3 regions of the Algoriphagus sp. Y33 genome follow, and region 3 is predicted to be linked to each of the others. Evidence: riboswitches for the same ligand, from Rfam matches in the RefSeq annotation. Region 3 holds a riboswitch; each other region holds the start of a gene.

The links. Region 3 has a riboswitch for thiamine pyrophosphate ahead of thiM (hydroxyethylthiazole kinase). Riboswitches for the same ligand answer to the same signal wherever they lie in the genome.
Region 1: linked by a shared signal. The riboswitch ahead of pnuC (nicotinamide riboside transporter PnuC) and the one ahead of thiM (hydroxyethylthiazole kinase) in region 3 are both predicted to bind thiamine pyrophosphate.
Region 2: linked by a shared signal. The riboswitch ahead of thiS (sulfur carrier protein ThiS) and the one ahead of thiM (hydroxyethylthiazole kinase) in region 3 are both predicted to bind thiamine pyrophosphate.

What each region holds. Positions count from the first base shown of each region.
Region 1 covers NZ_CP061947.1:1,675,030-1,679,187, forward strand. Annotated here, with positions in the region: gene fabF (beta-ketoacyl-ACP synthase II) at 1-1,118, shown strand, start outside; gene ID165_RS06735 (acyl-CoA dehydrogenase) at 1,219-2,292, opposite strand; gene pnuC (nicotinamide riboside transporter PnuC) at 2,270-2,896, opposite strand; TPP riboswitch at 2,927-3,040, opposite strand; gene ID165_RS06745 (RagB/SusD family nutrient uptake outer membrane protein) at 3,382-4,158, opposite strand, start outside.
Region 2 covers NZ_CP061947.1:3,886,137-3,890,294, forward strand. Annotated here, with positions in the region: gene ID165_RS15585 (outer membrane beta-barrel protein) at 1-1,416, opposite strand; gene ID165_RS15590 (RNA polymerase sigma factor) at 1,403-1,951, opposite strand; gene ID165_RS15595 (hypothetical protein) at 2,048-2,278, opposite strand; TPP riboswitch at 2,562-2,665, shown strand; gene thiS (sulfur carrier protein ThiS) at 2,703-2,906, shown strand; gene thiC (phosphomethylpyrimidine synthase ThiC) at 2,910-4,158, shown strand, end outside.
Region 3 covers NZ_CP061947.1:3,624,371-3,628,528, reverse strand. Annotated here, with positions in the region: gene thiD (bifunctional hydroxymethylpyrimidine kinase/phosphomethylpyrimidine kinase) at 1-599, opposite strand, end outside; gene thiE (thiamine phosphate synthase) at 596-1,231, opposite strand; gene thiM (hydroxyethylthiazole kinase) at 1,224-2,024, opposite strand; TPP riboswitch at 2,098-2,190, opposite strand; gene ID165_RS14560 (hypothetical protein) at 2,882-3,022, shown strand; gene ID165_RS14555 (RadC family protein) at 3,210-3,830, shown strand; gene ID165_RS14550 (ArdC family protein) at 4,107-4,158, shown strand, end outside.

The sequences.
Region 1 (4,158 bases), 1.9 Mb from region 3:
TCAAAACCCGATTTGCCAGCGAAATCAAAAATTTTGATCCTACGCTGAAACTCGACAGAAATGAGATCAAACGCGCTGATCTCTATACTCAATATGGCCTGTATGCAGCTTCCGAAGCAATGGAAGATTCCGGTTTGGATGTTTCCCAATTGGCTTCACCGTTTGATGCAGGTGTGATCTGGGGCACAAGCCAAGGCGGTATGAATACGTTTGAAAAAGAGATGAAAGAGTTTGTGGAAAATGATTTAAGCCCACGATTCAATCCTTTTTTCATTCCTAAGTATCTGGTGAATATGGCTTCAGGAGTGATTTCCATGAAGTACGGCTTTATGGGAATCAATTATACTCCTGTGACAGCCTGTGCATCTTCCAACAGTGCGATCATGGATGCTTTCAATTACATCAAGTGGGGCAAAGCCAAAGTGATTATCACGGGTGGTTCGGATGCTCCGATTACGGAAGCTTCTATGGGAGGATTTAATGCGCTGAAAGCACTTTCTACACGAAATGAAAATCCTACACTGGCCTCAAGACCATTTGATGCAGATAGAGATGGTTTTGTGATGGGAGAAGGTGCTGCTGCTTTGATCTTGGAGGAATATGAGCATGCAAAGAAACGCGGCGCAAAGATCTATGGAGAAGTAGTGGGGGCAGCCATGACAGCCGATGCTTATCATTTGACGGCCACTCACCCGGAAGGTGAGGGAGCCTATACCTGCATGAAGTTTGCCTTGGAAGAAGCTGGCTTGAGTATACAGGATGTGGACTACCTTAATGCCCATGCTACTTCTACTCCGACAGGCGACTTGAGTGAAATCAAGGCTGTGTCAAGACTGCTGAATGGCACCTACGATAAACTGCATATTTCCTCTACTAAATCCATGACAGGGCATTTGCTGGGAGCTGCGGGAGCAATAGAAGCTATCTTCTGCGTCAAGGCAATCAATGAAGGCGTAGTGCCGGCAACTATCAATACAGAAAATTTAGATCCGGCAATTCCTACGGGAATTCAGATAGTGACCAAGAATGTTGTCGAGAAAAAAATAAAAGTTGCCTTGAGCAATACCTTTGGTTTCGGAGGGCATAATGCGACAGTGATTTTCAAAGAGTTTGTCTAACCTTTGGGGTTTAGACCCCAAAGGTTTTGTTTTTCACCACACCTCCTTAGAAACTGCATAGAAACATACAAGGAGATTTTTGAAAAGTGTGTTTGCTTATCTAAAACGGAAATATCAGCAGGACATGCTGACCGACTGTATTAAAATCCCGCCAGACCCGATTCAGTTCGGTATGGGTTTTGGCAGCTTCCAAACCTGAGAAGGGGTAGAGCCGTCCAGTAATTTTACGGCATTTTTGGGTAAGTATTCTGCTTACTTCGCTAATTTTCTTCAATCTAGAATCTGATATTTTTCCTTTTTTTTCCAGTTCACCCCATGAAGCATTGACTTGATGATAAAACTCATCCCGAAGATTTTGAAGTTTTTCCTCTTGCTTTCCCAGTAGTTTAAGGAAGTACTCAAGATGCTTTTTATCATAGCTTCTGTACTCATGCCTTCTCCAAAACGACTGCTCTATCAATTCCTTTAAGTGAAGAGAAATACCCAAAATATTCGCTGCAAGCGTAGCTTCGGCAAACTGAAGAAAGGGGTATTGGTAAACGGAAGCAGTCAATTGAGCTTTTTCCGGAAGAATTTCAAAGCAACGGTTTAGTGGAACTTCAACGTCATCGCATCGAAAAGCATGGCTTCCTGTAGCTACCATTCCCATGTAATTCCAACCGTCAAGAATAGTTACATCTTTTCTGTCGAGGACAAAAGCTTTGATCACCGGCTTTCCTTTTCCATCCAACAGTGCCTTCCCATCTTCCAATATCCCGCAATTGGCAGTGAGATGTGTAGCATGCAAGGCTCCCGATGCATAGGTCCAACTTCCGGAAATGATGTACTTTTCATCCACCAAATTGGCTTTTCCTCCTACAAATCCACTTCCTGCCAAGCAGAGTTTTTCGTCGGGGAAAATATCATTACGAAGTGACTCATCCATAAAGCCGACAAACCAGGCTGCACCTGCACAGAGCGTCACTGTCCATCCCAGACTCCCGTCCAGCTTTGCCAGTTTTTCCTCAATTTCCAAGGCTTCAGGCAGGGTACAACCCAGTCCTCCCAAGTCCTTTGGCACAAAAATCTTAAACCATTTTTCGGAATAAATCTCAGCCAGCCATTCCTCGGGAAGGTATCCAAGTTCTTCTGCTTTGGTAGCGAGTTCGTGGCTAAACAGTTTTGACTTTTCCATGGGCGTGGTCTAGTTCTTTTTTCCAATCGAAATAACCCAAAATGGCTATGACGAAAAGGAAAATGGTGAGAAATGAGATTAGAATCAGTTGCTTGTGAAAGAGCAAAGGAATGGCTACGATATTTGACACATTCAGCCATATCCAGTTTTCCAACTTTCTTTTTGCCAGAAGCCACATCCCTGCCCAGGCAGTAGAGGATACAAAAGCATCGATCACAGGCACATCGGAGTCGGTAAAATTGGTAAGCATAAAATAGAGAAATACCCAGCCGCCGAGGGCGATTGCCCAGGTGATTTTCTGCTCAGTAACTGTACTTCTTGAGATTTGCGAGGCCCCGGAATTCGATCTGTTTTTCCACATGGCCCAGCCATAAATACTCATTATTAGGTAATAAGCATTGAGCAGGGTTTCGGCGTAGAGCTTGGCATCCACAAGCAAGAAGCCCGAACACGAGATTCCGATGATGCCCGCGGGATAGAGCAACACATTGTTTTTGCGGGCGAGCAGCACTGAGGTGACTCCAAAACCCACAGCGAACCATTCCAGTACACTCGTGGATTTGATCTGCTCAGCGAGCAGACTCATGTCAATATACAATAGCATTTGAATAACGTTTTTGGATTATTCAAAAAAGGGAGAACAGTAATCTAGTCCCTACGCCGGCATTACCCGGATCAGGTGCTCAGTGATCGCTCACCGATGGGTATGATCTCAGCCCGAAATATTAGGGCACCCCTTAATTGATGATACTAAGATAGGGATTTATACATGATTTCGCTCTACGAGCCGGACTATCTAAGTTCGCTTCGCATAAAGAGGAATTTCCAAAACCTAAGGAATTATGGAAAATAACCAAGCAGGGAGCTAAAGTTGTAGCAAAGCACCGGGAAGCTTTATTGATGGATTGGGGCAAAAGATGCGAGTGGCTGAAATAGGATGATAAATCCTAGACCGATACCGTTATATCAGCTTTAGATAAATCAAATTCTGATTTCATTCCAATTAAGGTATGCATTATTTTAAATAGAAAGGCCTATTCCCATAGCAGGGAATAGGCCTTTATCATTTTATAAGTACTACGTACTTAATTACTTACTGCCACCATATTCTTGGTTTTGTTCTATCAGCGTATTATCCAATTCCAAAAGTGGAATTGGGAGAATTTCATGCTTTCCTGCCACAAAGCCTTTGCTTGCAAGTGCTTCTGCTGCTTTTCCATTTCGGACTAGGTCAAACCATCTATGACCTTCTCCTGCGAGTTCCAGACGTCTTTCTTCCAAAATTGTATGTATGGAAACGGGGATAGTTCCCAAGCCGACTCTAGCCCGAACGGCATCTAGCAGAGCCTGTGCACGGCCTGTATTTCCACCGCCTCTTACGAGTGCTTCAGCTTCCAAAAGATAGGAATCTGCAAGACGGATTTCATAGATATTTTGACGGAAGTTCAGTTCCATCACTCCGCCTCCCGTGGATCTGTCTTTCTGACGTCCTGCAAATTTCTCTAAGAAATAGCCGGTATTGTTGTAGCCTTTTTCATAAGTTACAGCTCCCGCTTTTTCCAAGCTATCCAAATCCGCAATGGTCGCTGATTTACGCGGATCGTTTTTCATCACTTGATACAAATCCGGAGTAACAGTCAAAAAGCTCCAGCCGGAAACATAATCAGGTGCAGTATCTGCGATTGGATTGTAACCCCGTGGACCTACCATGATGTTCAAAAGATTCCCTTCTGTACATCCCACGCATCCCCAATCACCATTTGATGTATTCGTAAAGGATACTTCGAAAATTGACTCCGAATTGAATTTATTATCAACTTCAAATAGATCGGAGAACTTGTCCAGTAATTTGTATCCATACTGGCT
Region 2 (4,158 bases), 260 kb from region 3:
CTACTTCTCTCCTCCTCCAAAACTCACCTTAAAGCTCGCTCCAAACAAGCCATACGTATCACCATAACCTGAGACTTGTCTTACCTGATAATTGTAAAAAGGCATAATCACGTAGTTCGCTCCTTTGGTCTCCAGAACACGAAGATTCAATCCGAAATTCAATGTGGCAAATGGATAGAATCTACCATTCTTGGGTTCAAGTGTAGCACTTTCCGTTACAGCCTGCTGCTTCAGGGTAACTGACGAAAAACCAGATGCATCACTATTATACACAGCCATCTGACGTTCTACAGTATTCTCTTGGCTGGCAGTTTCGTTTAAAGCATAGAAGTTTGAAAATCCGGCCTGAATGGATATGGAATTGCTTCTGGTCAGGGGATACTTGACAAATACAGGTAGCTCTACCTGCATCTGACGAACTTCCAGTTTCTCAGTTTGGGGGTATGTATTTCCAAATGCCATCACTGTACTTTCCTGCTTTGCATTTTGGTTGAGGTAGTTTAGTCCCAGTCCCGATCCAAGAGTAAACTTGCCGGGAAGATTGACATCCACCAGCATGCCCAATCCAATCGTGGAAGCCGTAGCCACTTGGTTATCGCTTTGGATTGCCCCGAAACCGGGAGATAAGCCCATACCCAGTCCAACTGTAGCTTTATCCTTTGGAATAACAGGAAAATCATTTTCAGCGACAAATCTTTCCTTCTCTAATTCTGGAGGAGCCAGAGGCATTATAGGTTTCACAGTTTCTTCTACTTCAACCACCGCCGGTGTCTTTTCTATGGGTTTCTCAATCAATGGCAGGAGTTCCTTTTCTTCCACTTTGGCAATCAGGGGAGGATTTTGAATGATTTCGCTTTTTGGAACCAGTCCTACCGGTTTTTCGGTAGAAAGCACCTGCAATTCCGGCAATGCATTTACCGTTTCCGTCTTAGCTGTTTTTTCTACTTCCTCTAGTGTAGGATCAGGAACAAAAGCCAAAGTTTTAGTATCAGCAGGAGCAGGTCGAGAGCTTTGATTTTTCTCAGCTTTAGTAATTGCTTTGGTATCAGAAGCACTTTCACTTGACTTTTGATCTACTTCCGTCCCGACAGGAGAATTTTCCGCAATAGCCTCTTTTTCAGTTATAGTAATTTCTTCTACCTCATTTTCAGAGGCATTCCCGATACTTTCTGCCATCTGAATTTCCCTATACTCAGGATGTTCATTTCCTGAGAAATCAACAGAATTCAATCCCACTGCCAAAAGTACCAGGGACGCAGCGACCCCGCTCGCCCAATAGGCAATAGTTTTACGTTTGCGCAATGCGCGTTTTTTCTGAAAAGCTTCCCATGCACCCAATTGGTAAGGCACAGAAGCCTCTGCTAACTTCTTTTTAAGGGAAGCAGCAATTTCTTTATCCAGCTTATCTTCCTTCATATTCTTTCAAGTGTAATGAGACTAATTTACGGAGCTGCGTCTTCGCCCGGGCGAGATAGACTCTTGATGAGCTTTCTGACAAGCTAAGCTTCTCGCCAATTTCCTTGTGGCTGTAGCCTTCAATTTCATAGAGATTGAAAACCATTTTATGATCCTCCTGTAACTGATTGATAAGATTGATAATATCCTGAAATGCCAGATCTTGAAGCGCACTCATTTCATGGAAAACCCCGGGATCCTCAGTCACATCGGTTTGATTCTGAAACTTCTTCTGCTTTCGGAAATAGTCTATAGCGGTATTTACGGTGATACGGCGAAGCCAAGCCTTCACAGACTGGAAATCATCAAATTTCTTAATAGACCCGAAAAACTTCATAAAGGAGTCGTTCGTGATTTCATCGGCCAGTGCTCTGTCCTTGGAATAGGACAGACTGATCCCCATGACATAGCCATAGTATTTTTTATAAAACACCTCTTCGTGCTTAGCTGATCGTCGTTTGCAACCTTCGATCAACTCCTGATCAGTCCAATTCAATTCAAACCTATTAATCTATGGTTTACGACTTCCATGTTGGAGTCGGAATTCTCACTAGTTAGTTATTCATGTTTCATCTCGTCATAAGCAACCTACTCAGGGCTTTTGCTTTACACCAGTCCCCCTCACATCTTTGTAATCTACCGGAATAGCCAAGTTAATACAATTGGTCATTGTCCCTTTTTGGTTCTGGTTATAGCCGGAATTTGCAGCAAAATTAGATGCTTCTGTCGAAAATCCCGAGTTGATTGAATCATTCTCTGATCCGGCTTCCATAGCGCTACCGGCAAATATCAAAATCAAGTAGATTCGAAGAAGTGTCTTCATAATGCTTTTTTACCCTGACGGATAGCTTATCCCATTCGCTACAGTAATAGGAAAAAAATTTTGAGTAACCGGTCGCTATGGACAAATAGACAGTTACAGTATTCAAAGATTGGTGATTAGTCTATAGTACGCCCTAAGCTATGGGTAATGAGGTGCGGAAAAACATACTGCAGAAAGTCCACGAAGCAACTGGGATATCCCATATTCCCCAACAAAAACCTGAACTAGAGATTCACAAAACATCCCTTCTTTTTTCCCACTCTCACAATTTATTTGTAGCTTGGGAAAACTTTAGGGGTGTCCTCACTGAATACAGTAAGGACTGAGATTATACCCTTTGAACCTGATGCAGTTAGTACTGCCGAAGGAAAAAGCTAAGTGATACACGTGCTGTGTCTCCCCTGAAGTATATAATTTTTACAGGATGGAGATAACATATAACAATCAGACTCAGGAGGTACAGGAAGAAACATCGGTTTCAGACTTTGTTTTTCGTCAGATAGGCGAAAAACAAAATGGTATTGCTGTGGCAATCAATGAAACCATTGTCCCCAAGACAGAGTGGGCGAAGACCTACTTAAAAGCAAACGATAATTTATTGATCATCAAAGCAACTCAAGGAGGGTAAGTTATGAGCAAAAAAGACAAATCACCCATGCAGGGCAGTATTTCAAAAGGACCTATAAGCGGCTCTAAAAAAGTGTATGTACCGGGAAAAATCCACGATATCAAAGTAGCGATGCGTGAAATTGCGGTCTCGCCCACGAAGTTGTTCAGCGGAGGAACAATGAAGAATCCACCGGTAACAGTATATGACGCAAGTGGACCCTATACGGATGAAAATGCGGTAATCGATATCAAAAAAGGTTTGCCGCGTATCCGAGAGCAGTGGATTCTTGACCGCGGGGATGTGGAGCGTCTGGAATCCTCCACTTCAGATTACGGACAGGAACGATTGAACGACAGTTCGCTGGAACATTTGCGTTTTGAGCATATTGCAAAACCTCTGCGGGCGAAAAACGGTGCAAATGTGTCACAGTTGCACTATGCCAAAAAAGGAATTATCACACCTGAAATGGAATATATTGCCATTCGCGAAAATCAACGGATAGAAGATTTGAAAGCGCAATGGAACGGCGAATACGATACAATGTGCGCGCAGCATATAGGCGAAAGTTTCGCTGCGAATACTCCTAAAAATCTCATTACACCTGAATTCGTACGCGATGAAATAGCAGAGGGAAGAGCCATTATCCCAAATAACATCAACCACCCGGAAAGTGAGCCCATGATTATAGGACGTAATTTCTTGGTGAAAGTAAATGCAAATATCGGTAACAGTGCCGTGACTTCATCTATTGAAGAAGAAGTAGAGAAGGCCGTGTGGGCTTGCCGCTGGGGAGCGGACACTATTATGGATTTGTCTACCGGGGACAACATTCATGAGACAAGAGAATGGATTATCCGCAACTCACCCGTTCCGATAGGAACTGTTCCGATTTATCAGGCACTTGAAAAAGTAAAAGGTAAAGCAGAAGACCTGACATGGGAAATTTTCAGAGATACGTTGATCGAACAAGCCGAGCAAGGCGTATCGTATTTCACCATTCATGCGGGTGTGCTTTTGCGATACATCCCATTGACGGCCAAGCGAATGACGGGAATCGTCTCCCGTGGCGGTTCGATTATGGCAAAATGGTGTCTTTCACATCACAAAGAAAATTTCCTTTACACGCATTTCGAGGACATTTGTGAAATCATGAAGGCATACGATGTGGCTTTCTCTCTTGGAGATGGTCTGCGTCCGGGCTCGATCGCCGATGCAAACGATGCGGCACAATTTGCCGAGTTGGAAACATTGGGCGAACTGACAAAAATCG
Region 3 (4,158 bases):
GACTTCACACTGCCGTCCGCATCAAAAAACAGTGATGTGATTTTCGGGAGATTCAGGTGTCCGCCTTTGAGCAATATGGCATTGCTGCCCAGCTTCAATATCTTCTCACCTGCTAGGTACATGTCTTCTACCGTGTTTACATTCATTCCGGCCAATATCCCGGCTTCATCCATATTGGGAGTAATGAGTGTTGAAATGGGAAACAACTTTTCGACAATCACTGACTTTGTTTTCTCCTCAATCAATCTATGCCCACTCGTGGCCACCATGACAGGATCGAAAACCAGCGGTACCTTGGGGTATTTTGCCAGTATTTCAACAATCGTATCCACGAGCTCGCCCGTATGCACCATTCCTATTTTTATGGCCTGCGGGAAAATATCATCCAAGACGGCTTCCATCTGCTCCGCCACTGCCTCTATGGGAATGGGGAAAATAGACCGCACACCCTGGGTGTTTTGAACGGGTAAAGCTGTCAAAACAGAGGTAGCATAGCACCCCAGGGCAGAGATGGTCTTGATGTCAGCCTGAATACCCGCCCCTCCGCTTCCGTCAAATCCGGCAATCGCCAAAACAGAAGGATAACTGTATTTTTTCATAGTGAATTCATTAATATCCCCTTCAGTGAATAGGCAGCTTCCCGTGGGTCATCCGCAGCGCAGATCGCGGAGACCACGGCAATGGAGTCCGCTCCCGCATTCATTACTTCAGAGACGTTGCTTTGATTGAGTCCACCAATAGCAACAAGTGGTTTCGTAGTGAGTTTTCTGATGGTTTTCATTCCCTCAATGCCCCATTCTGTGATGGTGTCAATTTTCGTCGGGGTAGAGAATACCGGGCTCACCCCCAAATAGTCCGCGGCTGCGGTTTCTTTAGATTCCAATTGATTCATATACTCGATGGAGTATCCAAGACACTGACAATCTTTCCATATTTCCCGAATTACAGTTGGGGCTATATCCGAATTGCCTACATGTATCCCAAAAGCGTTGATTTTTTTCGCCACTGAGACGCTGTCATTAATGATGAGAGGGACATTATACTTATCGGTGATTTCTTTGACCTGCAAAGCTTTGGATGCATACTCTTCCGGGTTTAGTCCCTTTTCCCTATACTGTACGATGTCAACACCTCCCTGAATCGCCTGCCCAATCACATGCAAAAAGTCCTTTTTGCAAGCAGCCTCCGAGACGACCAAATACAGTTTATATGGGAATGGATTTCTATCCATTGTTTCTGATTTTCAAGACCGCGACAAATTCATCTTCTGTCAGGTGATACAACTTATCCAATAGGTTGGCCTGTAGGGTTCCCGGGCCTTTGCTTTGGTGGGCTGCCAATTCACCACTGATGCTGAACAGGGCGGTTGCTGCACAGACCGCTTCTTCCCTGTTTTCAATGACGGCGATAAATGCACCGATCACCGCAGTCGCAGAGCATCCTAAGCCGGTTACTTTTGTCATCAACCCATCACCATTACTGATGAAGGTCTGCCGGGAATTGCCCACGATGATGTCTGTTTCTCCCGATATGCAGATTATTGATCCATATTTTTGATGAACGTATTCCGCGGCGTGAATCGCTTCATCACTTTTGGCGGTGCTGTCAACCCCTTTGGTTGAGACTCGGTCAGCTTGGGCAAGTGCCATAATTTCAGAAGCATTTCCTCTTATTACCGTGGGGGAATAGGCCAAAAGTTGCATCAGAACCTCATTTCGATAAGGAGAAGCACCGGCACCAACAGGATCCAATACCCAAGGTTTGTTTAACTCATTGGCTTTTTGCGCGGCGAGAATCATGGACTTCACAAAATATTCATCCAATGTACCAATGTTGATGACCAGCGACTGACAGATATTTACCATGTCCTCAACTTCGGAATGGGCGTGAGACATAATAGGTGATGCTCCTACAGCCAATAAAGCATTGGCCGAATTATTCATGACCACGAAATTGGTGATATTGTGGACTAGGGGAGAGGTTTGCCGTACCTTCTGAATGTGTTTCCAGAGATTTTTTGCCATTGTTTTTTACTTTTGGAAAGTGAAAATGGCTAAAGGAATTCCTTTGGATAAAAAGAAAGACAGCATACCGGACGGTGCTTTGTCTGCTTTTCCCTACGCCGGTGTCAACCGGATCAGGTTCGAAGGGACTATCTCAATTCTTCTCAGAATACCCCTAAAGCCAGAGTAAATATACGTCTTATTATTATGGCAGCCAATCCTGTGGCCGATTAAAACCCGGGGAAAACAAACGGAACAGGGTCAAATAAAGATTGGTTTAGAAAGACTACAGCTGCCTATCTTGTCTCGGACATTCATGCATGGATAATTCCGATGTTCCATGGGGCATCGACGTTTTTTTATTTCCTTAGTAACAGGCCGAAAGCTACTATTCAACTCAATCCTCCCGATCTCCCTGACCCTTTCCCGATACAATTCCACCAGATCAAATTGAAGAAGATCCTTGTTTTCCAAGGAAGGGTGATGGACTGCCTCCTGAAAAGAAGGATGAGTTCCCGAAAACTGATCCTGTCTGACAATATGAAGAGGAAGAATTATCGAGTTCTGCGAATCATTTCGTTTAGTATAAATGCATGGGCCATTATCGTTCTTGGAATTTGTTGTTTATCTTTTAGGTAGGTATAAAAGTAGGGGATACTATGTGCTACAATGTCAATCAGAAAGGGGAGCAAATTGAGCTGGATTTAAGTATGGAATTCAATGCTAAGCCAAAAAAAGAAGGAGTATTGAGAAGATGGGATACCACCTGAACGGATTTGCCCATCCCCACCTGCTGGTGCTGGCAACCGACCCTTAATGTTGCTGATGCCAAGGCGTGGATTTCTCCGGATCTCAAGAAGGCGGACATTGAAAACCTGATGAAGCCTTTTGGGGCGAGTGGGATGGGTTTTCATACAGTGAGCCGCCTGCTTGCCTCCCGTACTGAGGACTCAAATGTACCCGAAGTCATTCTTAGGGAAGAATATGAGGAGCTTCCTGTTATGCCGTTGGCTGAATAGATTTCAACTGAACTTTTTTACCCCTGAATTCCTCACAAAGTTAGTCCTCTGGGCTCTGGGCGACCGTAAGCTTCCGGCATAAAGCCGCTTGCTTCGCTGCGCTTTTTATTCCTTTTCCTTCCGGTCTTTGTCGCCCAAGGCCTGATGGAGCTTCATAATTCATTGTTCCACAAAAACGAAAAAGATTATGGAGACTCAGGAAAGAAAAATTGATTTGTATGAAGTAGCTGAGATCAAGCTGGGCTACAGTGCCAAGGTAAAGTCATCCCAAAGACCTAGGGTAGCAAGTTCAAGACAGGTTCATGAAGTGTTTGCCAAAGTCTGGGATCAGGAAAGGATTGGCTTTGCTGAAGACTTCAAAGTAATGCTGCTGTCCAGAGCCAATAGGGTACTGGGAATAGTAACCATCAGCTCGGGAGGAACCGCAGGGACTGTGGTGGATGTAAAACTGGTTTTTGCAGCTGCAATCAAGGCTAATGCAAGCTCTGTAATACTGGCCCATAATCACCCGAGTGGAAACTTGATGCCTTCAGAACAGGATAAGAGATTAACTCAAAGAATTAAAGAAGCAGGCAGGATTTTAGATGTCCCTGTACTGGATCATCTGATTCTTGCTGAGGAAGGATTTTATTCCTTTGCTGATTATGGGGAGCTCGAGGGCTCTTCTTCTTTTTTTAGTTTCCATGAACTTTCCGTTTCGGAAAATCCATGGAAGCTATTCGTAGGTATTCATTATTGTAAAATCGCGATTGATTCCAGATTTCTATACATAGGTATTTCTACTAATGAGCATTTCATGATCCTCTAGCCTTTTGTATGTGATTTTTAGCCGTTGCAAATGGAATTTATACAATTCTATCATTCAGACTTTTTGAAATTTCAAATAAGCCAATAATAGGACTTATTATTTTTTCCATTCCTTCTTCCGCCAATTTAGCCTGATCCCGTCACACGAGGCAAGAGACTACGGCATAAAGCCGGCGCTCTTGCCTTTGCTGGTTTATTCCGTTTCCTCTTGCACTTAGTGCCGGTCTCAGGCTGGTGCAGCTTCATAAGTATTTGTCAAACCAAAACACAAAAGACTATGAAGACGCAAGTAAAAACATCAGCAAAGACATCCACTAAGAGAAAAGGGG